DNA from 4 places in the Serratia nevei genome. Region 4 is predicted to be linked to each of the others. Evidence: predicted binding sites of a transcription regulator. Region 4 holds the regulator's gene; each other region holds the start of a gene.
What was found. The regulator Fur, encoded in region 4, represses iron uptake genes when iron is present. The targets are predictions, from matches to a motif close to ATAATAATGAGAACNACTATCAA.
Positions count from the first base shown of each region.

Region 1: fes (enterochelin esterase) is a predicted target of Fur. The motif match lies at 2,018-2,040, and genes of this name have one in related genera.
Region 2: feoA (ferrous iron transporter A) is a predicted target of Fur. The motif match lies at 2,617-2,639, and genes of this name have one in related genera.
Region 3: fes (enterochelin esterase) is a predicted target of Fur. The motif match lies at 3,968-3,990, and genes of this name have one in related genera.

Region 1 is NZ_CP149940.1:302,239-309,633, forward strand. It holds gene V8N38_RS01355 (TonB-dependent siderophore receptor) at 1-1,842, opposite strand, end outside; gene fes (enterochelin esterase) at 2,127-3,506, shown strand; gene V8N38_RS01365 (MbtH family protein) at 3,481-3,687, shown strand; gene V8N38_RS01370 (enterobactin synthase subunit F) at 3,720-7,395, shown strand, end outside.
Region 2 is NZ_CP149940.1:5,009,439-5,016,833, reverse strand. It holds gene feoB (Fe(2+) transporter permease subunit FeoB) at 1-2,201, opposite strand, end outside; gene feoA (ferrous iron transporter A) at 2,274-2,498, opposite strand; gene V8N38_RS23990 (Tex family protein) at 3,105-5,438, opposite strand; gene greB (transcription elongation factor GreB) at 5,596-6,069, opposite strand; gene cbpA (curved DNA-binding protein) at 6,300-7,262, shown strand; gene V8N38_RS23975 (chaperone modulator CbpM) at 7,268-7,395, shown strand, end outside.
Region 3 is NZ_CP149940.1:2,591,639-2,599,033, reverse strand. It holds gene V8N38_RS12555 (antibiotic biosynthesis monooxygenase family protein) at 116-463, opposite strand; gene V8N38_RS12550 (transcriptional regulator) at 978-1,598, shown strand; gene V8N38_RS12545 (TonB-dependent siderophore receptor) at 1,649-3,838, opposite strand; gene fes (enterochelin esterase) at 4,040-5,347, shown strand; gene V8N38_RS12535 (MbtH family protein) at 5,378-5,602, shown strand; gene V8N38_RS12530 (non-ribosomal peptide synthetase) at 5,654-7,395, shown strand, end outside.
Region 4 is NZ_CP149940.1:1,239,714-1,247,108, reverse strand. It holds gene pgm (phosphoglucomutase (alpha-D-glucose-1,6-bisphosphate-dependent)) at 1-98, opposite strand, end outside; gene seqA (replication initiation negative regulator SeqA) at 176-718, opposite strand; gene ybfF (esterase) at 943-1,716, shown strand; gene ybfE (LexA regulated protein) at 1,973-2,260, shown strand; gene fldA (flavodoxin FldA) at 2,525-3,064, shown strand; gene fur (ferric iron uptake transcriptional regulator) at 3,394-3,840, shown strand; gene V8N38_RS05820 (beta-N-acetylhexosaminidase) at 4,086-6,743, opposite strand; gene chiQ (ChiQ/YbfN family lipoprotein) at 6,757-7,083, opposite strand; gene chiP (chitoporin ChiP) at 7,130-7,395, opposite strand, start outside.

The DNA of each region.
Region 1 (7,395 bases), 940 kb from region 4:
GGTGACGGTCTCGCTGACCGGCACGTTCAGCGAGCCTTCCAGCCCCTGCACCACCGCTTTCGGTACGTTCTCCCACTGATAGACCGCCGTACCGGTGCTGCTGGTGGCGATGCGCGAGTTACCCGCTTCAATCTTGTTGTGGTAATCGTTGCGGAAGTAAGTCACGCCGGCCAGCCAGCCTTCGTTATGGAACTCCAGCCCGATCTCTTTGTTGACGCTGGTTTCCGCCTTCAGATCGTCGTTACCGAGCAGGTAGCAGCCGTTTCTGACATCGCTGCCCGCACACCCTTGGCCTTTGCTGTACAGCAGGTAGTTGCCGTTGGTCTGGTACAGGGTCGGTGCCTTGTAAGAACGCGCGATGCCCATTTTCAGCGTGAAGTAGTCGCCCAGTTCCTGCGACAGGTTCAGCGCCGGGCTCCAGTTGTTGCCGGATTCTGAATGCAGATCGTAACGCAGACCCGGCGTCAGCATGGTGGTGTCGGTCAGCTCAATGTTGTCTTCGGCGAACAGCGAGAAGATATGCGCGGAAGCGTAAGGGCTGCGCGTGCCGTTGCCCATGCCGGGAATAGTGCCGCCCATCAGCGTTTGGCTGGTGGAGGTGCCGTCTTTCATCCGCTGTTGGGTCCACTCGGTACCCAGGGTGGCGGTCTGTGAAACGCCCAGCTCAAACGGCACGCTGACTTCGCTGTGCGCCAGGAAGTCGTCCAGCTTGGTGGTGCCGAAACCGGTATTTTTGGTGTCGAAGATGCCTTCGGTGCCGCCGGCCAGGCCTTCGTTCAGGCGGGTATTGCGGGTACGCTCGAACTGCACGTAGTTGTTGGTGCTCACGCCGTTGTCCCAGGCGCCGCGGTGGGTCAGGCCGAAGGTTTCACGGTAGATGCGGTTAGTCTCTTTGCCGTAGTTGCTCTGCACCAGGGCATTGGTATTGGTGTTCTGGGTATCGCCGGAATACAGGTTGCCCTGACGGCCGTAGGCATACTCGAACTCCAATGACTGCAGATGGGCGAAGTCCCAATGCAGCAAGGCGTCGATGTTTTTATCGACCACCCCTTCGCGCCCGGCGGGCAGGCTGTTGGCGTAGGCGCCTACGCGTTCGGATTTATGCGATTCGTTAATGTCCCAGGCGTCGGCCTGCGTTTTGCTGTAGCCGCCGAACAGGCGGAAGCTCAGGGAATCGCTCAGCGGGCCGGACAGGCTGAAGTCGGTGCGCTTGGTGGCGCCCTCCTGCTTGTGCTGCGGCACGTTGAAGTAGCCGTTCAGCGAGCCGTGCAGCGCATCGCCGGCCTTCTTGGTGATGATGTTGACCACGCCGCCCGCGGCGCCGTTGCCGTAGCGCGCGGCGGCCGGGCCGCGCAGCACTTCGATGCGTTCGATCATTTCCGGCGGCACCCAGGCGGTATCACCGCGCGAGTCGCGCTCGCCGCGCCAGCCCTGACGCACCGAGTTGCGGCTGGAGGCCGGTTTGCCGTCGATCAGAATCAGGGTGTTTTCCGGGCCCATGCCGCGGATATCGATCTGGCGATTGTTGCCGCGCTGGCCGCTGGTGGAGTTGCCGGTCAGGTTAACCCCGGGCATGGTGCGGATCAGTTCGCTGATGTCGCGCGCCGGCGGGCGTTTTTTGATCTCTTCGGCGGTGATGGTGGACACCCCCGGCGCCTGCAGGTTCTGCCGGGCGGCGGTCACGACGATGGTGTCTTCGCCGCGCGGCTTTTTATCCGTGGTGCCGCTGTTTTCTTCCGTGGTGGTGGTGTCGGTCTGCTGCGCGGCGTTGGCGAACGCGGACGCGCCCAATCCCAAGCCGATAAGAGTGGCTAAAGAATAACGTGATAGCTTGCTTTTCATCTGAGTGTCCTACCTTGCTGCCATCCCTCGCCGAACGGGGGGAAGGGCGGTTGTAGTTTTTGTGTAGTCGGAAATAGAAAATCGGCTGCGGCAAGGGATGCCATTGATGTATCCCCGATCCCTGTCCGTTGCGCGCAATACCAGCACGATCTCCAAGCCTTACACACTATTGCAAATGCAAATTATTATCAATAGTATTTGGCGTACAGTGCGTTCGGGCGGTGGCCGGCGATAGGGAAAAGTCGACGTTCCCGGTGCCGCCAACTACAAAATGGGTAGGCGTTGTGAATACAGAACTACAGTCAGAAAGCAGCAGATTATTGGCCAGCAGCAATGCGGGCAGTCCAGGGTGGTGGTTGACGGTGGCACGACGCGGTACGCCATGGGTAGAACCGGCGGGTAACGGCCGTTGGCGAACCACCTTTTTCTGGCGCGATCCTCAGGGATGCGAATTGACCTCCGCCTACCGTCGCGTGTGGATCAACATCAACTGCCTGACCGACCATCATCAGCCGAATCCGCCGCAAAGCCTGCAGCGTTTGGCCGGCACCGACGTGTGGTACTGGCAGACCGAGCTGAGCGGCGCCTGGCGCGGCAGCTACTGCTTTATCCCCTGCTTTGACGAGCGGCCGCCGGCGTTCAGCGGCGACGATGCGCACGCCAACATGCACAACCTGCGCCACTGGTGGCACCAGGTGTTCGCCAGCGCCACCCCCGATCTGCTCAACCCGTATCGCTCCTGGCAAAGCGCCAGCGGCCACAGCGTCTCCGGCCTGCACATGCCGGATGCGCCGCCGCAGCCGGTATGGCGCTCGTTCGACGAGTACGAGATCGCCAGCGGGCGCTGTACGCCACCGCTGCCGGCGCGTTTGCAGCGCCATACCTGGCAAAGCGAGCGCCTGGGCAACAGCCGCGATGTCTGGATCTACACCACCGGTGACAGCAAGCCGGCCGAGCGTCCGTTGGCTATTCTGCTCGACGGCCAGTTCTGGGCGAAGCAGATGCCGGTTTGGGAGCCGCTGATGCAGCTGACCCGTGAAGGGGCATTGCCGGAAGCGGTGTATGTGCTGATCGACATTATCGATCTGCCGCACCGGTCGCGCGAACTGACCTGCAAGGACGACTTCTGGCTGGCGGTGCAGGAAGAACTGATGCCGCAGCTGGCCGACTGGGCGCCGCACAGCGACAAACCGGCCGATACGGTGGTGGCGGGGCAAAGCTTTGGCGGCCTGGCTTCCCTGTATGCCGGGCTGCGCTGGCCGCAGCGCTTCGGCGCGGTGATCACCCAGTCCGGTTCCTACTGGTGGCCGCGGCGCGACATGCTGCAGTTGCCGAGCATTCCCGACGATGCCTGCTGGCTGATGCAGCAGGTGGAACGACACGGCCTGGGCAACCACGGCGCGCTGAAGGTATTTATGGAAGCCGGTTCGCAGGAAAAGCTGGTGCACCGGGTCAGCGGCGAAATGGCGGCGCGCCTGAGCGACGCCGGCCATCGGGTGCACTACCGGGTGGTGGAAGGCGGGCACGACGCGCTGTGCTGGCGCAGCGGCCTGACCGACGGGCTGCAGGCGGTCTGGGCTTCCGCTTTCGCCACCGCTTATCCGGCATCGGCGACGGCAACGGCACGAGGAACACATGATGGAAAGCCTGAATCCGTTCGATGATCAACAGCAGCGCAGCCTGGTGCTGCGCAACGTACAACAACAATACAGTTTGTGGCCGGATTTCCGCGCCATTCCGTCCGAGTGGACGATCGTCTTCGGCCCGGCGGCGCGCACTGCGTGCGCCGAATGGCTGGAGCAGCATTGGCAAGACATTCTGCCGGTCGCAGCACGCGAGGCGTGACCGGCGCCAGGTAATCACGGGAGCAATAAGCAGTGTCACACACCCCTAACTCTCTCAGCGGCCCGGCGCTTGCGGGCGAATGGCCGCTGGTCGCGGCGCAACCCGGCATCTGGGTCGCCGATCAAATTTCCCCGCATCGCAATGCCTACGCGGTGGCCCACGCCATCGAACTCAACGGCCCCATTGCCGTAGAGCCTCTGCTGCAGGCCATTACCCAGAGCCTGGGCGAGGTGGATATGCTGCGCCTGCGTTTTGCGGAACGCGACGGCGTGCCGGTGCAATGGTGGGATAACACGCTGGCGGTGCGCGAGCCGGAACTCGTCGATCTGACGACGTCGCCGGACCCCGAAGCCGCCGCGCGCGCGCTGATGGATATCGATCTGGCGAGCGATCTGCGCGCCAGCAGCGGCGCGCCGCTGTATCGCCATGTGGTGATGCGCCTCGCGGATGACCGCTGGTTCTGGTATCAGCGCTATCACCATCTGCTGGTGGACGGTTTCAGCTTCACCGCCATCGCTCGCCGCGTGGCGGCGATTTACACCCATCTTTGCCGCGGCGACGCGCTGGAACCGACGCCTTTCACGGCGTTCAGCGACGTGGTGGCGGAATACCAGGCTTACCGGGAGGCGCCGGCCTGGCAGCGCGACGCCGATTTCTGGCTCGAAAAAGCGCGGCAGCTGCCGCCGCCGGCGACCCTTTGCCCGCAGCCGCTGGCCGGGCAAACCCCCACGCCGCGCATCCACCGGCTGGAACAGCGCTGCGATCCGCAGGCCTTCGCCGAACTGGTGCAGTGCGGCGCGCAGCAGAAGCTGAACGCCGCCGATATGGCGGTGGCGCTGGTGGCGCTGTGGGTATCGCGCCTGAGTGGCCAACCGAGCTTCAGCGCCGGTTTTATCTTCATGCGCCGTACCGGATCGGCCGCCCTGTGCGCCGCCGGCCCGGTGATCAACGTGCTGCCGATGGAGATGCACCTCGAGCCGCAGGCCACGCTGTATGAGGCCGCCGCCCGCATCAGCCGCGAGCTGAAAACGGTGCGCCGCCATCAGCGCTACGACGCCGAACAGGTGCAGCGCGATCTGGGGCGCATCGGCGACGGCGAACCGCTGTACGGCACGGTCTTCAACTTCAAAATGTTCGATTACCAGCTGGACTTCGCCGGTATCGAAGGCATCACCCACGATCTGGCCTCCGGGCCGGTGCGCGATCTGGAGATTGCGCTGTTTATCGACGAGCACCATCACCTGAAGGTGGAACTGCTGGCCAACGCCGAGCGATACAGCCGCCAGGAACTGCAGGCGCACCTGCAGCGGCTGCCGCTGCTGCTGGCGCAGTTCGCCGCGCAGGCAACGTTGCCGATCGGCGAAGCCGATATGCTGACCGCCGACGATCACGCGCTGCTGGCGCGGGTCAACGACACGACGCACCCGGTACCGGCGACCACGCTGAGCCAGCTGCTGGCGCAGCAGGCGCAAACCACGCCAGACGCGCCGGCGCTGGCGGATGCGCATTTCAGCTTTACCTACCGCGAAACGCGCGAGCAGGTCACGGCGCTGGCGCGCGAGCTGGTGGCGCAGGGCGTGCGGCCGGGCGACATCGTGGCGGTGGCGCTGCCGCGTTCGGTGTTCCTGTCGCTGGCGTTGATGGCGATCGTGGAAGCGGGCGCCGCCTATCTGCCGCTGGACACCGGTTATCCGGACGAGCGGCTGGCGATGATGCTGGAAGACGCCGCGCCGCGGCTGGTCATCACCAACCCGGCGCAGCAGGCGCGTTTCGCCGACAAGGGCGAAATCTTGCTGTATGACGCGCCGCTGACGGCCGATCACGCCGCCGGGGTGGCGATCGCGGGCCCGACGCCGGACCATGCGGCCTATATCATCTTTACCTCCGGCTCCACCGGGCGCCCGAAAGGCGTGCTGGTCGGCCATCAGGCGATCGTCAACCGCCTGCTGTGGATGCAACACCAGTATCCGCTGGGGGCGGACGACGCGGTGCTGCAGAAAACGCCGTGCAGTTTCGACGTCTCGGTGTGGGAATTCTTCTGGCCGCTGATGGTGGGCGCCCGGCTGGTGATGGCCCCGCCGGAGGCGCATCGCGATCCGCAGCAACTGCAACAGCTGATCGCGCAACACCGCATTACCACGCTGCACTTCGTGCCGTCGATGCTGGCGGCTTTCGTGGCCGCCCTGGACGACGACGCGGCGGTGGCGAGCTGCGCCGCGCTGCGCCAGGTGTTCTGCAGCGGCGAAGCGCTGCCGGCGGAGCTGTGCCGCCTGTGGCAAAGCCGCACGGCGGTGCCGTTGCACAACCTCTACGGCCCGACCGAAGCGGCGGTGGACGTGACCTGGCATCCGGCCTACGGCGAGGCGCTGGCGAAGGTGACCGGCGCCAACGTGCCGATTGGCCTGCCGGTGTGGAACACCGGGCTGCGCATTCTTGACGCGCGCCTGCGGCCGGTGCCGCCGGGCGTGGCGGGCGATCTGTATCTGACCGGCGTGCAGCTGGCGCACGGCTACCTTGGCCGGCCGGATCTGACCGCCAGCCGCTTTGTCGCCGATCCGTTCGGCGAGGGCGGGCGCATGTACCGCACCGGCGACGTGGCGCGCTGGCTGCCGGACGGCGCGGTGGAATATTTGGGCCGCAGCGACGATCAGCTGAAGATCCGCGGGCAGCGTATCGAGCTGAGCGAAATCGACCACGCCTTGCTGTCGCTGCCGGGCGTGCGCCAGGCGGTGACGCACGCGCTGGTGCTGCAGGGCACACCGGTGGACGCCGGCGGCGATGCGCGCCAGCTGGTAGGCTATCTGGTGATGCAGCCTGGCGCGAACTGGGATGCGGAAGCCCTGCGCGCGGCGCTGGCCGACCGTCTGCCGCCGCACATGGTGCCGGTGGCGCTGGTGGAAATGAGCGATTTGCCGCTGAGCGCCAACGGCAAGCTGGATCGCAAGGCCTTGCCGCAGCCGCAGGGCGGTGAACGCAAGGCAGGACGGCCGCCGCAGGCCGGGCTGGAAAGCGAGATCGCGGCGGTGTTCGCCCGCTTGCTGCAGCGCGAGCAGGTGTTCGCCGACGACGATTTCTTCGCGCTCGGCGGCCATTCGCTGCTGGCGATGCGTCTGGCGGCAGAGCTGCGCCGCGATCTGGGCAAGGCGGTGTCCGTCGGCCAGGTGATGGTGGCGTCGCGCGTTGAGCAGTTGGCGGCCTTGCTGGCGGAAGATCGCACGCAGGAAGAGGCCGATCGCAGCGGATTCGACAGCGTATTGCCGCTGCGCGTCACCGAGGGGCCGACGCTGTTCTGTCTGCACCCGGCGTCCGGTTTCTCGTGGCAGTTCAGCGTATTGCCGCGCTATCTCGATCAGCACTGGTCGCTGGTCGGTATCCAGTCGCCGCGGCCGGACGGCCCGCTGGCGCTGAGCGAAGATATGGATCAGGTGGTGGATGCCCACCTGCAGACGGTGTTGCAGGTACAGCCGCACGGGCCGTACCACTTCATCGGCTACTCGCTGGGCGGCACGCTGGCGCAGGGCATCGCCGCCCGGCTGCAGGCGCGCGGCGAGCAGGTGGCGTTCCTCGGCCTGCTGGATACCTATCCGCCGGAGACCCAAAACTGGGACGTGATGCTGGACGACAACGTGTTGAAGGAAGTGCAGCGCGAGCGCGAGCAGTTCCTGGCGGTGTCGCAGGATACGCTCGATCCGGCGCTGGGCGAGACGC
Region 2 (7,395 bases), 1.6 Mb from region 4:
GCCAGCACCACCAGGATCGCCGTCAGGCTGTACTGCGGGTGTTGGTTGAAGGTGGCCACCTGGTAGAACAGCGTCGCCAGCGAGTAGGCCACGTTCAGCCCCCACAGAATAGAGAAGGTCATCCAGCCGCGGCTCGATTCACGGGCGATGGCGCCCATCACCGAGACGCAAGGCACATACAGCAGCACGAAGATCAGGTAGCTGTAGGCGGAGATGCCGGAGCCGAATTTGCTGCTCATTACGCCCATCGAGCCGACGCCCATCTCGCCGTCGCCCTTGCTGGCTTCGATTGGGTTGGAGAGCACGCTCAGGCTGAAGGTGTTTTTCAGGCCGTCCCAGGTTTCGTTCAGCGCGCCGCCCAGCTCATCGAGCAGGTTGAAGTTGGCGGCGTCGAACGCCTCTTTGTTGATGTGCTCGGCGGTGTACAACGTGTTCAGCGTGCCGACCACCACTTCTTTCGCCATCGCGCCGGTCACCAGGCCGACGGTGGCCTGCCAGTTATCGCTGTGGACGCCCATCGGCTGCAGCAGCGGCGTCAACACCTTGGAGACCGAGGCCAGCGCGGAGTCGTTGATATTGTCGACCGTCTTGCCGCTGAACGAGAAGCTGTTCAGGCCGCCGATGAACATGCTGGCCACCACGATCACCTTACCGGCGCGCAGCACGAAGCCTTTCAGCCGCTGCCAGGTTTGCAGCAGCAGGCTTTTCAGGTGCGGCACGTGGTAGACCGGCAGCTCCATCACGAACGGCGAGGCCTCGCCACGCATGATGGTGTATTTGAGCACCAGACCGGTGAGGATCGCCACCGCAATGCCGAGCATGTACAGCGAGAACACCACCCCGGCGCCGTCCTGGCCGAAGAAGGCGGCGGCGAACACCGCAAAGATCGCCAGACGGGCACCGCACGACATGAACGGCGCCATCATGATGGTGATCAGGCGCTCACGCTGGGCGTCCAGCGTCCGGGCACCCATGATGGACGGCACGTTGCAGCCGAAGCCGACGATCAGCGGCACGAAGGATTTGCCCGGCAGCCCGAGCGCCTGCATCAGGCGGTCCATCACGAACGCCGCGCGCGCCATGTAGCCGGAATCCTCCAGGAAGGACAGGAACAGGTACATCATGCCGATCTGCGGCACCAGCGGCAGCACGGTGTTGATACCACCGCCGATGCCCTGCGCCAGGAAAACGGTCAGCCAGTCGGGGAAGTGCAGGGTGTAGCCGAGCCACTGAATGCCCTGAATGAAGATCGCCGCCGAGCCGATATCGAAGATCGGCTGCAGCGCGCCGCCGATGTTGATCGCCAGCAGGAACATCAGGTACATCACCAGCAGGAAGATCGGCACGCCCAGCCAGCGGTTGAGGATCACTTTATCCAGCATCTCGGTCAGGCGGTTGGGCATCGCCTGCTGCGGGTTGCTGACCGCGTCGCACAGGGCGGCGATAGACTGATAGCGCGCGTCGGCGATCACCAGCGCCGGGTCTTCTTGCTGCTGCTGTTGCAATGCCTGAATGGCCGCAGGCAGCAGCGCGACGGCGGGGCCGGCCAGCCGGTGGCTGTAGATGTCGCCTTCCAGCATTTGCAATGCCAGCCAGCGGCGCTGCACCGCCGGCAGCGTTTGCGGCATGGCGTCGCTCAGCGTGGCGACCGCTTTCAGCAACAGCGGCGGATAGTTCACCAGCGCCTGCTGTTCGTTGATGTGGTGATTGTCGATCATCTGTTTCAGCACGCCGATGCCGTCAGCGCGGGTGGAGACCATCGGCACCACCGGGCAGCCGAGGCGCGCCGACAGCGCGGCGACGTCGATATCGATATGCTGGCTTGTGGCGATGTCGAGCATGTTCAGCGCCACGATGCAGGGAATGCCCAGCTCCAGCAGCTGCAGCGTCAGATAGAGGTTGCGCTCCAGGTTGGAGGCGTCGACCACGTTGATCAGCAGATCGGCGTCGCCGCTCAAAATGTAGTGGCAGGCGATCTGCTCATCGAGCGAGGTTTGCTCTGAAATGGTGGTCAGAGAATAGGTGCCCGGCAAATCGACCAGCCGCACGTCGGACTGCGGGGTCGTGAAATGGCCTTCTTTGCGTTCGACCGTCACGCCCGCCCAGTTGCCGACCCGTTGGCGTGCGCCGGTCAGCTGGTTGAACAGCGTGGTTTTGCCGGAGTTCGGGTTACCGATTAAGCCGATGGTGAGTTTTTTCATAGTTCAGCGTGTCGTCTTCAAGGAGAACAGCGCCGGCGCAAGGGCGCGTCGGCAAACGGAGGGCGTGCCGGCTCAGGACTGGCCGTCGAGCTGCAGCAGCGCCAGATCCTTCCTGCGCAGCACCAGGCTGACGCGGCGAGTTTTAATTTCTATCGGATCGCCCAGCGGCGCGACGCGCACCACGTCGAACGAAGAGCCGGGCAGCATGCCGAGCGATAACAGTTTCTGGCGGTAGGCCGGCGCAATTTCACCGGAAAAGCCGACAATCTTATACGTGCGTTTAGGTTGAAGCTGCATGTGATTAACCTTCCGGGTGCCGATGAACATCGGGCTGATGATAATTGGACGTTGCCGGCGAAAATGCCACGCCGTCGGCGGTATTCATCCATAAGGTCATGCAATAAAGTGAGCGCAAATAATAGTAATTATCATTATCGCGTTCAATACAAAAAGTAAGGGTATTGTAACCAATTATTATGGCGACGACAGTTTTTGATGGCGTTGCCTTTATTAATGACGTTTTACCACCGCTGGCGAGCGGGAACAAATGAGAATGGCGAGTTAAATCAGTTACGTATTTGTAGCCGAGTTTTCTCGTTTGCAAACTTCGAGGGCTTTTTCCCTTTATTTATTTCCGTCGAAAGGCAATTCAATAACATTATTCCGGCGTAATGCGAGCGGTAACCATTTGTGTTTCGTTCACAATTCGCGAGATGAAACAGGCGTGTTAACGAAGTTGTTAATAAATGGCTGCGGAGAGGATTTTTATTGCCTGAATAATGGGAGGACGGTCACGCAGGAACGGGACATAAAAAGATGACGGTTTATTGAGACGGGTCAAAAAATGCCGCAGGTTTTATTCATCAGAAAGGGCGGAGCAGGCTCCGCCCTGTCGGTTCCGACTTAGCGTTTCTTGCCGAATGCCGCCGCCAGCGCGTCGCCCATGGCGCTGTTGCCGGCCGGCGCCGCGTTGCGCGGTTTGGCCTTGTTGGCACCCGCCGAACGGCTGGCGTTGTCGCGTGTCTGCGCTGGCGCGTTGCCGCCGCGGCGCGGTGAACCTTCGCCCGGCTGTTCATCCAGGCGCATGCTCAGCGCGATGCGTTTACGCTGCAGATCGACTTCCATCACCTTCACTTTGACGATGTCGCCGGCCTTTACTACGGTGTGCGGATCTTCAACGAACTTGTCCGCCAGCGAGGAGATGTGCACCAGGCCGTCCTGATGCACGCCGATATCCACGAAGGCCCCGAAGTTGGTGACGTTGGTGACCGACCCTTCCAGGATCATGCCCACCTGCAGATCGTTGAGGGTTTCCACCCCTTCGGCAAAGGTCGCGGTTTTGAACTCCGGGCGCGGATCGCGGCCCGGTTTCTCCAGCTCTTTCAGGATATCGGTGACCGTCGGTACGCCGAACTTGTCGTCGGTGAAATCGACCGCTTTCAGGCTGCGCACCGCCGAAGCGTTGCCCATCAGGTCCTGCAGCGCCTGCTCGGTGGCGACCAGAATGCGCTGCACCACCGGGTAGGCTTCCGGGTGAACGGTGGAAGCGTCCAGCGGGTTGTCGCCGTGGTTGATGCGCAGGAAGCCGGCGCACTGTTCGAAGGCCTTTGGCCCCAGGCGGCTGACCTTCAGCAGCTGTTCACGGTTGCTGAAGCGGCCGTTCTCGTCGCGCCAGTTGACGATATTTTGCGCCATCATGCGCGTCAGGCCGGCCACGCGTGTCAGCAACGGCACCGACGCGGTGTTCAGATCGACGCCGACGGCGTTCACGCAGTCTTCCACCACCGAGTCCAGCTTCTTCGCCAGCTGGCTCTGGCTGACGTCGTGCTGATACTGGCCGACGCCGATGGATTTCGGGTCGATCTTCACCAGCTCCGCCAGCGGATCCTGCAGGCGACGAGCGATGGACACCGCGCCGCGCAGCGACACGTCGAGATCCGGGAATTCCAGCGCCGCCAGTTCGGACGCGGAATACACCGATGCGCCCGCTTCGCTGACGATCACTTTCTGCGCCCGGACCTCGGCGAACTGCTTTTGCAGGTCGAGATAAAAGCGCTCGGTTTCACGCGAGGCGGTGCCGTTGCCGATGGCCACCAGCTCCACGTTATGTTTGATACACAGCGCCGCGACGATGGCGGCGGCTTTGGCCGCTTGCCCGGTGTGTGGGTAGACGGTGTCGGTGGCGACCAGCTTGCCGGTCGCGTCGACCACGGCGACTTTCACCCCGGTGCGCAGGCCCGGATCGAGGCCCATGGTGGCGCGCATGCCGGCCGGCGCGGCCATCAGCAGATCGTGCATGTTGCGGGCGAACACGTTGATCGCTTCGTCTTCCGCGCGCTCGCGCACCGTGCCCATCAGCTCGGTTTCCAGGTGCAGCAGCACCTTGATGCGCCAGGTCCAGTTGACCACCGCCTTGCGCCAGGCGTCGGCCGGGGCGTTGTTCAGGCGCAGGTTGAGGTGATTGATGATGATCAGCTCCGCCTGGCTTTCGCGCGGCGCTTCCTCAAACTGCGGATCGGCGTTCAACGCCAGCTGCAGCACGCCTTCGTTGCGGCCGCGGAACATCGCCAGCGCGCGGTGCGAAGGCACCTGGGAAATCGGTTCGTGATGATCGAAATAGTCGCGGAACTTGGCGCCTTCTTCTTCCTTGCCCTCGACCACTTTGGACACCAGATGGGCGTTTTTCCACAGGTAGTCGCGCACCTTGGCCAGCAGCGTGGCGTCTTCGGCGAAGCGCTCCATCAGGATATAGCGCGCGCCGTCGAGGGCGGCTTTGACGTCCGCCACGCCCTTGTCGGCATCGACGTAGCGTTCAGCCAGCTGTTCCGGCTGCTGTTGCGGATCCTGCCACAGCGCGTCCGCCAGCGGTTCCAGACCGGCCTCGATGGCGATCTGGCCGCGGGTGCGGCGCTTCGGTTTGTACGGCAGGTAGAGGTCTTCGAGTTCGGTCTTGCTCAGCGTGGCGTTGATCGCCCCCGCCAGTTGTTCGGTCAGTTTGCCCTGTTCATCGATCGACTTCAGGATGGTCTGGCGACGATCTTCCAGTTCACGCAGATAACCCAGGCGGGTTTCCAGCTGGCGCAGTTGGGTGTCGTCCAGGCCCCCGGTGACTTCCTTACGATAGCGTGCAATAAAGGGCACGGTATTACCTTCATCCAGCAGACGGATGGCGGAGTCGACTTGCTCCGGCCGGGCCTGCAGTTCTGTTGCAATAATGCGGCTCAGTGGGTCATTCATAGGTCTGGTATCTGTATTGAGAACGGTGAATAAACAGGGGACAGTTATACGGATTGATCGCGGAAAATGCCAGCGGAGCGGGCCGCCGCCGCGCGGCCGCGGCGTGGAGAACAGCTCAGGCGGCGGCGTTGGCGGCGGTTCGGAAAAAGCTGAAAGCTTACTTCCGGTAGTCTATCTCGTTCACGTACCACTGTGCCTCGCCCAGCGGCGTATTGACGGTGGCGACGTCCCCGACCTCTTTTTTCAGCAGGGCGCGCGCCATCGGCGCGTCGATGGAGATGTAATCCTTGCGGCCGAAGATCTCGTCGTAACCGACGATGCGAAAGTGTTTGGTCTCGCCGTCTTCGTTCTCTACTTCCACCCAGGCGCCGAAGAACACTTTGCCTTCCTGCTGCGGGGAGTAATCGACGATCTTCAGCTGCTCCAGGCATTTGGTCAGATAGCGGACGCGGCGGTCAATTTCGCGCAGCCGCTTCTTGTTGTACTGGTAGTCGGCGTTTTCGCTTCTGTCGCCCAGGCTGGCGGCCCAGGTCACTTTCTTGGTCACCTCGGGGCGTTCTTCGCGCCAGAGGTAATCCAGCTCTTGTTTGAGCTTGTCATACCCTTCACGGGTTATCAGTTGAGTTCTCATCGTGATTTATCTTTATGGGGCCACCGCCACAGTGTACGTGAATGCGCAGGGCTTTAGAAATGGCGTGGGGGCCTGCGTGTTGTCGCACGGTTTTTATTCAGTTTGCGCAGCTTTTAACAATCGGGAGTATGCTTAGCGATAGCGGAAAAGGAATGTGACGAAAGGAGGATATCTGGCGAGAGAGACAAGGAATTTTGGCGCACAACCCAACACATTGAAGGTATTACCGCATGGAATTTAAAGATTACTACGCAACGATGGGCGTTGAGCCCAACGCCGATCTGAAAACCATCAAAACGGCCTACCGCCGGCTGGCGCGTAAATATCACCCTGACGTGAGCACCGAAGAAGACGCCGAGAGCAAATTCAAGGAGCTGGCCGAAGCCTATGAGGTGCTGAAGGACGAAGAGCGCCGCGCTGAGTACGATCAGATCCGGCTGCACCGCAACGATCCGAACTTTGGCCGCCAGGCGCGCGGCGATCGCGGCGGCTATCAGCAGAGCGCTTCATGGCACGGCGGCGGTGCCGACGCGCAAGACTTCTCCGATTTCTTCGAAAGCATGTTCGGCGGGCGTGCGGCAGGCGGGCACCGCTCCGCTTCGCACTCGCACGGCGGGCATGGCTTCCGCGGCCAGGATCTCGAGATGGAGGTGCCGCTGTTCCTCGAGGAAACGCTGCATGGCCAAAGCCGCGAGATCGCCTACAAGCTGCCGGTGTACGACGAGCTGGGGCGGCAGGTGAGCGAAGCCAGCAAAACGCTGAACGTGAAAATCCCGGCTGGCGTGGGCGACGGCGAGCGCATTCGCCTCAAGGGGCAGGGCGTTGCCGGCGTGGGCGGCGGCCAGAACGGCGACCTGTATCTGGTCATCCGCCTCGCGCCGCATCCGCTGTTCGAGATTGACGGCCACAACCTGAGCATCGTGGCGCCGCTCGCCCCGTGGGAAGCGGCGCTGGGGGCCAGCATCGAGGTGCCGACGCTGACCGGCAAAATCGCGCTGACCGTGCCGGCCGGCAGCCAGAGCGGCAAACGGCTGCGGGTCAAGGGCAAGGGGCTGGCGGGCAAGAAAGAGCCCGGCGATCTGTATGTCATTCTCAAGGTGGTGATGCCGCCGAAGCCGAACGAGAAGGCCAGCGCCCTGTGGCGAGAACTGGCTGAACAGGCGGCGTTCAACCCGCGCGCGGAATGGGAGTAAAGCACATGATGAAAAAAGAGATCACATTCACCGTGGTGGAACTGTGTCAGAGGGTGGAGATTTCAGAGGATGAGCTGGTCGAGATCGTCGGCCTGGGCGTGATCGTGCCGCTGGAGCCGGCGCAGCCGAGCTG
Region 3 (7,395 bases), 1.4 Mb from region 4:
CTGATAAATGTGCTCACCTGAAACGGACGGGTGACCGCGAGCGGCCACCCGTTCAGGTTTTGCCAATCAGCGTTAAAGAAGACCGCGCCGCCGTGGCGTGGTCATCCGGCACGCATTACGCGCCGGTATGCTGATAGCGTTTTAATTCCACCGGCTCAGCGCCGATACTCGCCAGATATTCTTTGACGGACGCCGGCGCGGAAGCCCGCGTAAATTGGTAGATGTTTTCATCCGCATCCAACAGCGTCTCCCATTTTACAATGTTCACCCAGCGAGGTTCATTGTCTACGCTGATGCCTGAGTCACGCGAAATGAACCCGTTCTGGTTTGAGATAAATTCCTCTTCTACACGCTTGTCCAATACGGCAAACGCTTCAGGGCTGAGTGAGGCCGGCAGTTTAAAACTTGAAACTTCAATAATGTAGCCGTTGGCGGAACAGTCCGCCCTGGATTCATGGTTCATAGTAAAAGTCCTTTAAATTAAATTGCTTATACAACTCAAATTAAGCTGCATCCTTATTGCAGTACTGCAAGTTAAATTTATTCTCGATGCCAGAAGGAAATAGTTAGGAATAGTCCGAATTGGCGTTTTTCTTTATGTAAAGGATGATGATTTTAATGGGATTTTTCTTGGATAAAGGAGTCCGCTAATCAATTCGCGATCGGCATGAAGTGAATAATTCAATAAAGTGGGTGTGGATTAATGTCATTGGCAAAGGTGCGGCTTTTAAATAACAAAACGGCATGTGAATAAAGTGACTTTAAATATTTCCCTTTCCTCTTTCGCCTGGCGGAAGGTATTTTTCCGACGACCGGCAATGGCCAATTCTGATCGCGGGTGTGAACACTAAGGGCGTTTGCAGCGCCGCCGTCGGCGCAGGGGGCGCAAACGCCATCCGCTCGGCAAGCGGCGGCAACTGCGGTATGCTAAGCGGCTGAACAGCAAACCAAACCGGGCTATACGGAGACACCCCAGCGTGCCGAACTCTTCTTCTCAACTCGAACTTTTACGCTCGGTCGCCGACGGCATCGCGGCGCTGTTTTTCCCGAATGCGGAAGTGGTGATCCACGATCTGGCCACCAACAAGATTGCTTATCTGGCGAACAACCTGTCGAAGCGCAAACCGGGTGACGACGCCGGGCTGGACGACTTCGAGCTCGCCGGCGGCGCCGGCGTGACCGGCCCCTATGAGAAGCTGAACTGGGACGGCAAAAAGATGCGCTCGGTGAGCATCGCCGCGCGCGACGAGCAGGGCAAGCCCAGCTATCTGCTGTGCATCAACCTGAGCACCGCGATGTTCGAGGACGCCCGCAACGCGCTGGACATGTTCCTGTCGGTCACCCGGCTGCAGCCGCAGCCGCAAGCGCTGTTCAAAGATGACTGGCAGGAGAAGATCAACACCTTCCTGCACGACTGGCTGCGGCGCGAAAACGCCGCGCTCGGTGCGCTGAGCCGCGAACAGAAACGGCGGCTGGTCAGCGATCTCTATCATCAGGGGGCGTTCAAGGCCAAAAGCGCCGCCGACTACATCGCCAACGTGCTGTCGATGGGGCGCGCCACGGTGTACAAGCATTTGCGGGAACTGAAGCAGGAGTAAAGGCGGCGGGAAAGGCGGAAGAAATGGGCGGCGCTGGCCGCCCATTTTTGTTACCAGCGGTAGTTGACCGAAGCGATGATGCTGCGGCCGCTGCCGTAGAAGCAGGCGTACTCGCCGCTGCAGGATGAAACGTATTTCTTGTCCGTCAGGTTCTGTACGTTGAGCTGAAGCGCTGCACCGCGCAGCGCCGACGAGGCCTGGCCGAGGTCATATTTCACCATGGCGTCGTACAGCGTGTAGTGCGGCACATCGTACTGGCCGATGGCGTCGGCCGGCGCATCGCCGATATAACGCACGCCGCTGCCGACGGTCAGGCCGTTCAGCGCGCCGCTCAGGAAGCTGTAGCTGCCCCAGGCGGACGCCGCGTGGCGCGGGATGCCCGCCGGGCTGTGGCCGATTTCGTCCGCCGAGTTGGAGTCTTTGGTCACCACGTCGGTGTAGGTATAGGCGGCGGTCAGCTTGATCTCCGGCGTCGGCTGAGCGTGCACTTCCGCCTCAATCCCTTTGGATTTCACCTCACCAATCTGCTCGTAGGCGGAGGTGAGGCGGTTATAGGACGCCACATTGCGCTGGGTAATGTCGAACCAGGAGAGGGTCAGCAGGGTGTTGCCGCCCGGGATCTGGTACTTCACGCCCACCTCGGTTTGTTTGCCGGTGGTCGGCTTGAGCGGATCGGCGCCCGGCGCGCTCGGGTACAGGTTAGGATCGAACGAGGTGCTGTAGCTGACATACGGTGAAATGCCGTTGTCGAAGGCGTAAAGCAGGCCCGCGCGGCCGGTAAACTGGGCATCGTTGTAGGTCTGCTCTTTACCGCCGCTGGTGCGATCGCGGGTGTTGACCTGCGACCAGTCCTGACGGCCGGACAGCAGCAGGTTCCAGTTATTCCACTCCAGCTGGTCCTGCAGATACACCCCGACCTGATTCAGCGTCTTCAAGTCGCTGGAAGCCAGCGCCAGCGTGCTGCCATCGATGCTGGGGCGAACCGGGTTGGCCCAGTCGATCGGGTAGTCGTTGCCGCGATCGCGATACATCTTCGAATCGATATGGCTGTAGCGGTAATCCAGCCCGCCCAGCACCGTGTGCTTCACCTCGCCGGTGTCGAACAACCCCTTAAGCTGGTTATCCACGCCAAACTCGTTGGTCATCTGCGTTTCATGCTGCGCCATGCGGGTGACGGTGTGGTCGTTGACCTTCGAGTTTACGTTATAAACCAGATATTTATAGTCTTCATCGCGGTGGGTGAATCGCAGGTTCTGGGTGAACGACAGCGCATCGCTGAAGTTATGCTCGAGGCTGTAGCCGATCGACGCCTGCTCGCGCCGCGACTTGTTGAAGCTGGGTTCGCTGATGTTGAAGTCGTAGGGCACATAGCCCGCGCTGGTCGGGAACAGCGTGCCGGCGCGCGGCAGGAAGTTGCGCGATCCGGCTTTCGGATCGTTCTGGTAGCTGGTCAGCAGCGTAAAGCTGGTGTCTTCGTTCGGCAGCCAGGTGAAGGCCGGCGCGATGGCCACCCGTTGCTGCTTGCTGTCTTTGACAAACTCATGTTCGGTTCTGGCGATGCCGTTCAGGCGGTAGAACAGGGTATTGTCGTCGTTGAGCTTGCCGCCGAAATCGAACGCCGTTTCCGCCAGATGGCGGTTGCCGGTGCTGAATTTGACTTCGTGAATGCTTTGGGCGGTGGGGCGCTTGCTGGTCATCACCACTACGCCGCCGGGGCTGACCTGGCCGTACAACACGCCGGCCGGGCCGTGCACCATCTCCACGCGCTCCAGCAGCCAGGGATCGATCTGCCCGGCGCCGCCGTTTTGGCTCGAAAGGCCAAAGTGCAGGCCGTCGAGCAGCTTGGGCGCATAGCGGAAGCCGCGGCTGATCACTTCGTCATTGCGGTTGGAGTTGCCGCGGTAGGTGGTGATTACCCCGCTGGTGTAGTTCAGCGCGTCGGCGACCGACGCCGGCTCCTGGTCGTTCATCTGCTCGCGCGTGACCACTGAGATGGACTGCGGCGTTTTACGCAGAGAGGCGGCGGTCTTGGTGCCGGCGGCGCTCTCTTTGGCGACGATCCCCTTGACCGGGGCGGTCACGCTGTTTTGCGCGTCGGCGGTCACCAGAATCGTCTCGTCCGCGGCGGCGGACGCGTGTGGCGCGAAGGGCAGTAAGGCCAGCGCCGATCCCAGCAACAGACGCTTGGCGGACATCGCCTCTGCGTTCGCGTTTTCTATCCCTTTGTTTTTAATCTTCATTATCTCTCCTGCATACCTGCTTTCGTGTGTCATGCCACCCTGATAAACCCCGAAATGCCGACAAGCGTTCTTCACCCGTCGACGCGGAAACGCCGTGTGTGCACGACGGTAAAAATCCGACAAATAGTATTGAAAATGATAATGAGTATCAATACGATTGTCAGGTTTTGTAAAAATCACTCATGTTATGTAAGGGGCGCTATGGAGTTTTTGCCGGAAAAGAGGCCAGAAAACGGTCATGAGGGATTGGCGGCGCAATGGCTGCGTGAAGAGGCGGCAGGGCAGCCCGCGTGGTGGCAGAAGGTCGCCTCACACGGCACGCCCATCGTCGAGCCGCACGATGACCGCCACGTCAAAATGACCTGGCTGTGGCGCGATCCCGCCGGCGATGAACGGCACTCGCCGATATGCCGCGTTTACGCCGATATCAACGGCATTACCGATCACCACAGCACGTCCCCCAGCAGCCTGACCCGGCTCCCCGGCACCGACGTTTGGTACGGCGCCGCCGTTATCGATCGGCGCTGGCGCGGCAGCTACAGCCTGATCCCCATCACAGAGCGAGATCTTCCCCCCGTCTTCAGCGGCGACGAAGCGTTGCGCGATCGCCAGCAGCGCGCCTGGTGGGTATCGCTGTTCCCGCTGGCGATCGCCGATCCGCTGAATCGCCTTTCGCTGGGGCCTTCGCATCGCCCGCGCCCGGTTTCCCTGGCACAAGGGCCGGATGCCGACGACCAAAGCGCCTGGCAGGCCGTCGATCGGCCATTGGATGAGGCGCGGCTACAGCTTTTTCAGTGGCGCAGCGAACGTCTGGATAACCAGCGGCGCGTTTGGCTGTATGCCAGCGGCGACGCGGCGGTGAAAGCGAACCGCCCGTTGGTGCTATTGCTCGATGGCCAAAACTGGATCGAAAGGCACGCGCTGTTGCCGGTGATCGAGCACGAAACCGCAAAAGGGCGGCTGCCGCCCGCGTGCTGGCTGCTGATCGATGCGATCGACGGTGAACACCGGGAAAACGAGCTGCCCTGCAACGCCGCCTTCTGGCAGGCAATCATCGAAGAGCTGCTGCCGCAGGCGCAGAAGCGCGAAGCGTTCAGTGAGGAAGGGGCGCGCACCGTCGTCGCCGGCCAAAGCTACGGCGGGCTGGCGGCGTTATATGCCGGTGTGCACTGGCCGGAACGCTTCGGCCGCGTGTTGAGCCAGTCCGGCTCCTTCTGGTGGCCCACGGTGCAATTCGTTACCCAGTTCGAAAAACGCCACGAACTGGAGGAAGGCTGGCTGATACGCCAGGTTCGGCAACGCAACGCGGCGGCGCCCACGCTCACCGTGATTCAGCAAGCCGGCGATCGGGAGGCGGACATCGAATTCGTTAATCGCCAGATGCACCAGGCGCTGACGGCGGCGGGGCACCGCGCCGAATACCGCGTGTTTTCCGGCGGGCACGATGCGCTCTGCTGGCGCGGCGGCCTGGTGGACGGCGTGCGCCAGCTGCTTTCCGCGATGGAATAACCCACACATTTTGACAGACAGGTAATACAAATGACTCAGGAACAACAAAACCCGTTCGATGACGAAAGCCTCCGTTTCACCGTTTTGGTCAACGCGCAGCAGCAGTATTCGCTGTGGCCGCAGTTTGCCGAGACGCCGCAGGGGTGGCGCGTGCTGATGGGGCCAGCGTCGCGCGGCGAATGCATCGACTACATCGAAACGCACTGGCAGGACATGCGGCCGGCGGCGCTGAAAGCGGCGGATGCGGCGCGTTAAGCGCCAGGCAGCCACATCGATACATTCCGTTTGAGGAAAAGGACAGACACCATGTCAGAAACGCTTTCTTTGCCGGATACTCAGGTCGAGTATCGGGAGTATCCGCTGGTTGCAGCGCAACCGGGGATCTGGATCGCCGACCAAATCGCGCTGCGCCGCAACGGCTTCGCCGTGGCGCACTACACCGAACTGCACGGCGCTATCGATCGTTCGTCGTTGGAGCGCGCCATCCGTCAAGGGCTGGCCGAAGCGGATACGGTTCAGGCGCGATTCTTTGAGGCGCAGGACGGCCAGCCGGTGCAGCGTTTGCCGCTGATAGCCGACCCCGCACGCGTGCACGCGCCGGAGTGGTTCGATTTCAGCGCGCGGCCGGACGCCGAACAGGCGGCGCTGGCGCTGATGAACGACGATCTGGCGCAGGATCTGCCGGCGGACGGCGAGCGGCCGCTTTACCGCCATGCGGTGATCCGCGTCAGCGCCGATCGCTGGTTCTGGTACCAGCGCTTTCATCATCTGACCCTGGACGGCTTCAGCTTCGAAGCCATCACCCGCCGGATCGCCGATCTCTACCGCGCGCTGCGCCACGGGCTGGCGCCGGCGGCCTCGCCGTTTACCCCGTTCGGCAAGGTGGTGGAAGAGTTTCAGCAATGGCAAACGTCGCCCGCACGTGAGCGGGCGGCCGAATTCTGGCGCCAGCATCTGCGCGATTTGCCGTCGCCGCTGTCGTTATCGACGGAAAACCGGGAGGTTGAACCGGGCGCGCGGCCGCTCAAACAGGCGCTGGTGCTGCCTGAATCGCTGTTTGACGAAGCGCGGCGCGATGATGCGCTGCAGTCGCTGCAACCGGCCGATATCGTCACGGCGGCGCTGGCGATGTATCTGGCGCGCATGAGCGGCGAAACCCGCTTCTCAATCGGTTTTCCTTTCATGCGCCGGATGGGGTCGCAGGCGCTGGCGGCGGTCGGCCCGGTGGTCAACGTGCTGCCGCTGCTGCTGAACGTGACGCCGGATCTGTCGCTGGCGGACGTCTGCCAGGCCACCGTGGCGGAGATCAAGCAGGCGCGTCGCCATCAACGCTATGAGGCGGAGCAGATCAAACGCGATCTCGGCCTGGTCGGCGGCCATCAGGAACTGTATGGCCCGGTGGTCAACGTCAAGGTTTACCACGGCGCCTTGTCGTTCGACGGTCAGGCGGCCGTCACCCATACGCTGGCGATGTGGCCGGTCGACGATCTGGAGTTTGAGATCGGTTTTCGAAGCGGCGTGCTGACGCTGTCTTTGGTCGCCAACCCGGCCAAATACTCGCCGCGCACCTTGCATCATCACGCGGAGCGCATCGGCCATTGGCTGCAGCAGCTGGCGCGGCAGCCGCACCAGCCGCACGGTCAACTGGCGTTGATCGGCGAAGGGGAGCTGCGTCAACTCGCGGCCTGGGGGCGTGGCGCAGAGCTGGTGCCGCCGGCGGGCATGGTCTCGATCATGGATGCGTTCCAACACCAGGTTGAGCGCCAGCCTGAGGCGTTAGCGGTGGCCTGCGGCGACGTGCGCCTCAGCTACCGGCAGCTCTCAGAACGGGTGATGCAGCTGGGGCGAGTGCTGATCGAAAGCGGCATCGGCGCCGAAGACGTGGTCGCCATCGGCATTCCGCGCTCGGTGGACACGCTGGTCGCGCTGTTCGGCGTGCTGGCCAGCGGCGCAGCCTATATGCCGCTCGATCTGGACTATCCGCGTGAACGTTTGGTGCTGATGTGCGACGACGCGCGGCCGGTGATGTTGCTGACCCACCGCGCCAC
Region 4 (7,395 bases):
GCTTCCGGTTGCAGCACATAGTACTGCGACGTCAGCTGGGCTACGTTGATCAGATCGCTTTGGCGGGCGGGCTGCCCGGCACGTGGATTATTCGCCATCGACATATCTCCCTCATCCCTGTCGGTGACCGGGCAAATACGTCGCGCACGGCCATCATGACGGGCTGTTCGCTAAATTAGACGGTACCGCAAACTTTCTCGATCAGTTCCGCCGGGAACTGCATGGCCTGCATGATGTGTTCAATCATGCTGCGTTTGCGGCCGGTATTGGTATTGGTGATCACCCAGTAAGGGGTGCCCGGTACATGCTTCGGCTTGGTATGCGTGCCGTTGGCCAGCAAGGTCTGCTGATCGCCGGCGAAATAGGTGCGGGTACGGCCGGTCAACGCCTCGGTGGCGGCGGCGAAACCGGCGGCATCGAGGGTATACAGGGTGGACAGCACCAGCATGAAACGGTTGACCGCTTTGTTCTGCTCGGCATATTCATCCGACAACAGCAGCTCGCGCATGGCGCGCACGCGATCGCGCGGACGCTGCGCCGGCGCCGTTTTTTCCAGCTCGACGGACTGCGGCGCACTGGCGGCAGGCAACGCGCGCACCGGTTGCCCGGCGGTGAATTTCAACATGCGGCGTAAAATATCGGACGCGCTTTCACCGATGTGTTGCGTGTGGCTGGCAATATAACGGTAAAGCTCTTCGTCGACTTCAATAGTTTTCATCTTTATCCAATACTGTTTTTTCTACTTAGAACCTGAAGCCAGATCCTGCATTCAAGCCATGGGATTATAAGGTTAAAAGCGCTGGGGCGAACACAACAATGTGCCTCCGGACGGAAAATGCAGACTAATACCTATAGCCGGCACTGCCAAGCCCGCGCCGCGAAAATTCCGCATGATTCATCGTGCGATTCAATCATGATACCCTAATCTGAATCTCTCTCAGTATGAACTTCGCCATGAAATTACATTATCAACTGCTGGCCGCCGAGTCAGACGCGCTGCCGGTGCTGCTGATCCACGGGCTGTTCGGCAATCTGGACAACCTGGGCGTGCTGGCGCGCGATCTGCATAAACAGCACACGGTGATCAAGGTCGATCTGCGCAACCACGGCCTCTCCCCGCGCGCCGACGACATGAACTACCCCGCCATGGCGCAGGATCTGCTGGCGCTGCTCGACGAACTGCAGCTGGAAAAAGCGATCGTCATCGGCCATTCGATGGGCGGCAAAGCGGCGATGGCGCTGACCGCCATCGCGCCCGAGCGCGTCGCCAGGCTGATCGTCATCGACGTCGCGCCGGTGAATTACCAGACCCGCCGCCACGACGAGATCTTCGCCGCGCTGAAGGCCGTCAGCGCCGCCGGCATCACCCAGCGCCAGGCGGCTGCCCAGCTGATGCGCGACTACCTGCAGGAAGAAGGCGTGATCCAGTTCCTGCTGAAGTCCTTCCACAACGGCGAATGGCGCTTCAACCTGCCGGTGCTGATCGAACGCTACGAAGACATCACCGGCTGGCAGGAAGTCCCGGCCTGGCCGCATCCGACCCTGTTCATTCGCGGCGGCCTGTCGCCGTACGTGCAGGACAGCTACCGTGCGGACATCGCCCGCCAGTTCCCGCAGGCCCGCGCGCACGTCGTCGCCGGCACCGGCCATTGGGTGCACGCCGAAAAACCGGAAGCGGTGCTGCGCGCCATTCACCGTTTCCTCGACGAAGCCTGAAAAACGCACTCACCTGGCGAAAAAACGCGCTAAAGATAACGGCTTAGCGCGTTTAGCCCGCAGTTAGGCATTGTCGTCGCTCCATCTGCTGGGGTAATATGGCGCGCTATAATTTTGCCACCGCGCCAGCGCGTTCGCGAACGCCGGTTCGGGGGTGAATTTGGGTTAGGGTTTATTGGCCCGAAGTGTGTTAACCGATGCCTCCGGAAGCGTGCGAGCGCTTTTTGATGCAAACTCCCTTGCAGTACCGCTACCTATGGCAAAAGAACAAACGGATCGCACGACGCTGGATCTGTTCGCAGATGAACGCCGTCCGGGGCGCCCGAAAACCAACCCGCTTTCCCGCGATGAACAGCTTAGAATCAATAAGCGCAATCAGTTACGGCGCGATAAAGTGCGTGGATTGCGGCGCGTAGAGCTGAAAATCAACGCGGATGCGGTGGACGCCCTGAACAAACTGGCGGAACAGCGCAACATCAGCCGCAGCGAACTCATCGAGCAGATGCTGTTGGCACAACTGGCGGAAGAACAGCCGGAACATTGATCTCTTCGGCCGCACGCGCGGCGCGGCGTTAAGGACAACGCCGGATCGACCACGCTTTTCTTCATTCTCCGGCATCGCATAAATGCGATAAAACCCCGGCGCCACTTTCTGGCATGATACGCATTTACCGGTAAGAGACTGCGCCTGTCGGCGCCCGCCCCGGAGGCGAAAGGCTCTTGCCATGGCATCATTTTAATCGGCGTCAGCGGCGGCAGTGCCGGCGTCGAGTAATGCAATTACTTGAATTTAAAGGTTATACGCGATATGGCTACTGTAGGCATTTTCTTTGGCAGCGACACTGGCAATACCGAAAACATTGCCAAAATGATCCAGAAAATTCTCCAGAAACAGTTTGGCGACGACGTCTCTGAAGTGCATGACATCGCTAAAAGCAGCAAAGAAGACCTGGAAGGGTTCGATATCCTGCTGCTGGGTATCCCGACCTGGTACTACGGTGAAGCGCAGTGTGACTGGGATGATTTCTTCCCGACGCTGGAAGAAGTCGACTTCAACGGCAAACTGGTGGCGCTGTTCGGCTGCGGCGACCAGGAAGACTACGCGGAATACTTCTGTGACGCGATGGGCACCATCCGCGACATCATCGAACCGCGTGGCGCGGCCATCGTGGGCCACTGGCCGACCAAAGGCTACCACTTCGAGGCCTCCAAAGGCCTGGCGGACGACAACCACTTCATCGGTCTGGCGATCGACGAAGACCGTCAGCCTGAGCTGACCAACGAGCGCGTGGACGCCTGGGTCAAACAAATCGTCGAAGAGCTGAGCCTGGCCGATATCGTCGGCTAAGCCCCGGCACTGGCGAAAGGTTGAACAAAGGCCCTGTAAAGTGCATAGTGTGCCCACAGGGCCGTCATCGGCAGCAGGGATTGCTGCGATAGAAGCTACAGATTTGTAACTTCCCACCCCGTCACGGTAGACTGAGATATCGGTTTATCCCATCCATCAAGGCGTTGCATGCAAAACATGCAATAGTGCAATTATATCTTTGTTAACAACCGGCGGTTTCCATTTAGTACAACCGGTTCTATAATGAGACGCATTAACTCTTTGTGCCGACCGATGCCACAGGCGAGTACGCCTCAACTTGATTAGCATAGTAACAGGACTGAATTCGCATGACCGACAACAACATCGCATTGAAGAAGGCCGGCTTAAAAGTCACGCTTCCGCGACTCAAAATCCTGGAAGTACTGCAAAATCCGGAATGCCATCACGTCAGTGCGGAAGATTTGTACAAAAAACTGATTGATATGGGCGAAGAGATCGGGCTGGCAACGGTTTATCGCGTACTGAACCAGTTTGACGATGCGGGCATTGTGACACGTCACAATTTCGAAGGCGGCAAGTCCGTGTTCGAGCTGACCCAACAGCATCACCACGATCACCTGATTTGCCTGGACTGCGGCAAAGTGATCGAATTCAGCGACGAATCCATCGAAGTGCGCCAGCGTGACATCGCCAAGCAGCACGGCATCAAGCTCACCAACCACAGCCTGTACCTGTACGGCCACTGTGAAACCGGTGACTGTCGCGAAGACGAAACGCTGCACGACAAGAAATAAGCCTGACCGGCTATGAAAAACCGCCTCACGCAGAGGCGGTTTTTTTATGCCTGCCGTGCAAAGGGCAAAAAAATCCCCGGACAAGCCGGGGGAAAATCATGTCATGAAATATCACAATTGCAGCGGCACTGCTACTCCACGTACTACTCTCACTACAACGTCCGCCCTACGCCGACACGCGCGGGCGAACGCATTCCCCCTTCGTTATACGGCCGCCGCCAGGGCAGCAGGCCGTTGCACCGGGCTTAGACCTTCTCGGCGCGGCTGTAGCGCTTGCCGTCCGGGCTAACCGAACGCACCTGCACCTCACCGGACACCGCAGGCTTGGCCTTGGCGTCATAGCGCTGCCACTGCTTGCCGCCGTCGGTGGAGTACTCGATGCCCAATCCCGGCAGCGCGATATTCGCCTCCAGCTTGCCGCCCGCTACGCGTGCGCCCGGCACCGGCAGACGGTAAGCGACGCCACCTTTGTCCAGCTTGGCCAGTTCACGCTGCCCCAGGATATTGGCGAAGCGCAGCCAGTCTTTCTCCAGCGTCTTGGTATCGACAAAGTGGGTTTCCCCGCCTTTGTATTCGCGGCCGGCGCGGTAGTCCTGCTCCCAACCGGCGCGGTGCCAGGCGCGTTCAGCCACCGACAGCGCGCGTGGGAAAATCATGTATTCCATCTGCGGATCGGTGCGCTGGGTTTCGCTCCACAGCTGAGCGGACAGCCCGTAGGCGCCCGGCCACGGCTTGTCGCTCTTGGCGTTGAAGTGGTTGCCGTCGCGGTCGACCGAAGTTTCCGCGTTCTGCGGCATGTTATCCGGCGCGAAGCTGAACACCTTGCGCTCGTCGCTGAAGCGGGTACCCCAGTAGTAACCGCGCTCGTCCGGGTTCACCTCGTAAGGGAAGTCCATGTAGACGTAGTCCGGGTTGGAAACCACCACTTCATACCCTTTGTTGGCCCAGTCGTTGACGCTATCGAAACCGCCCCAGTACAGGGTATCCCAGAAGTTGACGCCCACGCGCGAGGTGGCGAACGCCTTCGCGTTCTCGGCGTCTTTCAAGCCATCCTGCCAAGCCTGCATTCTGTCGATGCCGTGCGCCTTCACCAGCTTGCTGACCTCTTGGCCGAAGTAGCTCGGCAGATGCTCCATGTCGGCCACCTTGCCTTCTTTGATCATCGTCTGGCACACCTGCGACTTGGCCCACGGCTTGTCTTCGTTGCTCTGATCGATGATGCCTTTGCCCGGCTCCGGTTTCGCCTTGTCGGTGTAGCCGGCGCCCAGGCGAATGTTTTTCGCTTCGTCGCCGCCGAAGTGCCAGGTCTTGATCGGCTGGCCGGCCTCTTTATGCATCTGGGCGATCTCGCCGATCACCTTGTCGACAAAACGCTGGGAAGAATCCAGGCACGGGTTCAGGTAGCTCTGGCGGTTAAAGAACTGCACGGAGGTGGTGTTGGAGGTATCGGTCGGATCCACCAGGCGGAATTCGTTGGCCTCTTGCTCTTTCCCGGCGGCATGCAGCTTTTTATAGCGCGCTTCCATCGAGACCACCGCGGCGCGGGCGTGTGCCGGCATGTCGATCTCCGGGATCACTTCAATCTGGCGTGCCTGGGCGTATTTGATGATGTCGATATAGTCCTGACGGCTGAAGAAGCCGCCGTAGACGTCCGGCCCCTGGCCGTACTGCGGCAGCAGACAGGTGGTTTCGCTCAGATCGTGGCAGCGCTGGCCGCCGACCTCCGTCAGCTCAGGCAAACCGGGGATCTCGATGCGCCAGCCTTCGTCATCGCTCAGGTGGAAGTGGAATTTGTTGAGCTTGTAGGCCGCCATTTGATCCAACAGGCGCAGCACCGCGTCCTTCTTATGGAAGTTGCGCGCTACGTCGAGGAAAATGCCGCGATACTGGAAGCGCGGCGCATCGCTGGCGTCCAGCGTGGCGATCTTGCCGCTGCCGTCGCTCGGCACTAACGACAGGATCGACTGCAGCCCGTAGAACACCCCGGCCTGATCGAAGCCGATCACCCGCGCCTCTTTCTTGCCGATTTTCAGCTCATAGGCGCCCGGCACCGCCATCGCGCCTTTAAACTTGCCCGGCTGGATGTCGGTCTTGATCGGATAGCCGTTGGCCTGAACCGGCACGCCCAGCAGCGCGAAGCGCTGGTTGACGACGTCCGCCGCCGGCTTGACCAGCGTGCTTAGATCCGGCGATACCCCTTTGCGCAAATCGACGTCCTGCGCGTGAACCTTCACCTGCATCGGCGTCGGCACGATCTGGCCGCGCAGCGCGCCGGCAGGCAGCGTCTGCAGATCGGCATTGCTGACAAAGCGCGAAGCCGGCGTCATCAGAATGTTTTTGTCGTCCTTGGTGCGCTTCCACTGGTCGCCGGTGAACGGCGCCACAAACTGGTCCAGGTTTTCGGTGTCGGTATTCGCCAGCATTTTCGGCTTGGCGTCGCCGGACGTGGCATACCAGCGCGGCAGGAAGTCGTTTCTGAACAGCTGCCAATATTCGGCGACCACCGGGATTTCCACCGCCTTACCGGCCGGGAAGCCGCTGAATTTGGCGGTCGGCTCCAGCTTGTACAGATCGCCGGTGAGGTGAGCAATCTTGAACTGGTCGTTGTCTACCCGCAGGGTCTGGCGCGGGCTGTGGAAATAGATGACCCAGTCTTTACCGTCGATCGCCTGGCCGTCGTTGCTGAGGGTGAACAACACCCGGTTGCATGAGGCCCAGTCGGCGCCCAGCGCCGCGCAATCCACGCCGTTTTCGCCGGCGCGGTTATCCAGCATTTTTACGTTCAGCTTCAGCTGGCTCAGCTGATCCACCAGCTGTTGATCGGCCATGGCGTTTCCCATGCCGCCCAGAAATCCCATCGTTGCCGTCAACGCGGCTAATGCGCTCAGTTTGAATGCGTTCATGTTCTTGTCCTTCTTAATTATTGTTATCGCGAATTTCTTGCCACAGCTTGCCGCACTTGGCGTCGTAAGCCTGACCGTTACCGCTGTGCACCGCCATAATGCAGTTCTGATAATCCATCACCCGCACCGTTTCCTGCGCGGCGAACTGCTGGTGCTGCTTCTCTTGTTTCAGCACGTTCAGCACCGCCTTACAGGGTTGCAGACGCTCCGGCGAACCTTCGGCGGTGTTGATGCAGGCGCTGTAAGCCTGCTTCAATTTGGCATCTTCCGGCGGTGCGGCGGGTTGCGCACAGGCGCTCAAGGCCGCGGCGGCCGCCAACATCAGCATGATTTTTTTCATCGTTGAATTCCCTTAACTGCCCCCGGCGGCGAGGCCGGGGAACGCATCAGAAGATGGTGAATGGCGCGATGACCATGAACTTGACGTCTTTCTCGTCCTGGAAGATGTTGCCGTAACCGCCGCCCCAGCTCGGGATGTTGGTGTGGTTGTCATACTGGGTGTAGTGCAGCTTGATCAGGGTGCCCTTGGCGCGCCCTTCCTGGATGGTGTACATCGCGTCCAGGCTCCAGGCGCTTTCCTTCAGGCGCTGGCTCTGATCGTAGATCGGGTTGGTGCTCGGCTTGGCGTCCCAGGCGTAAACGTAGGAGCCGC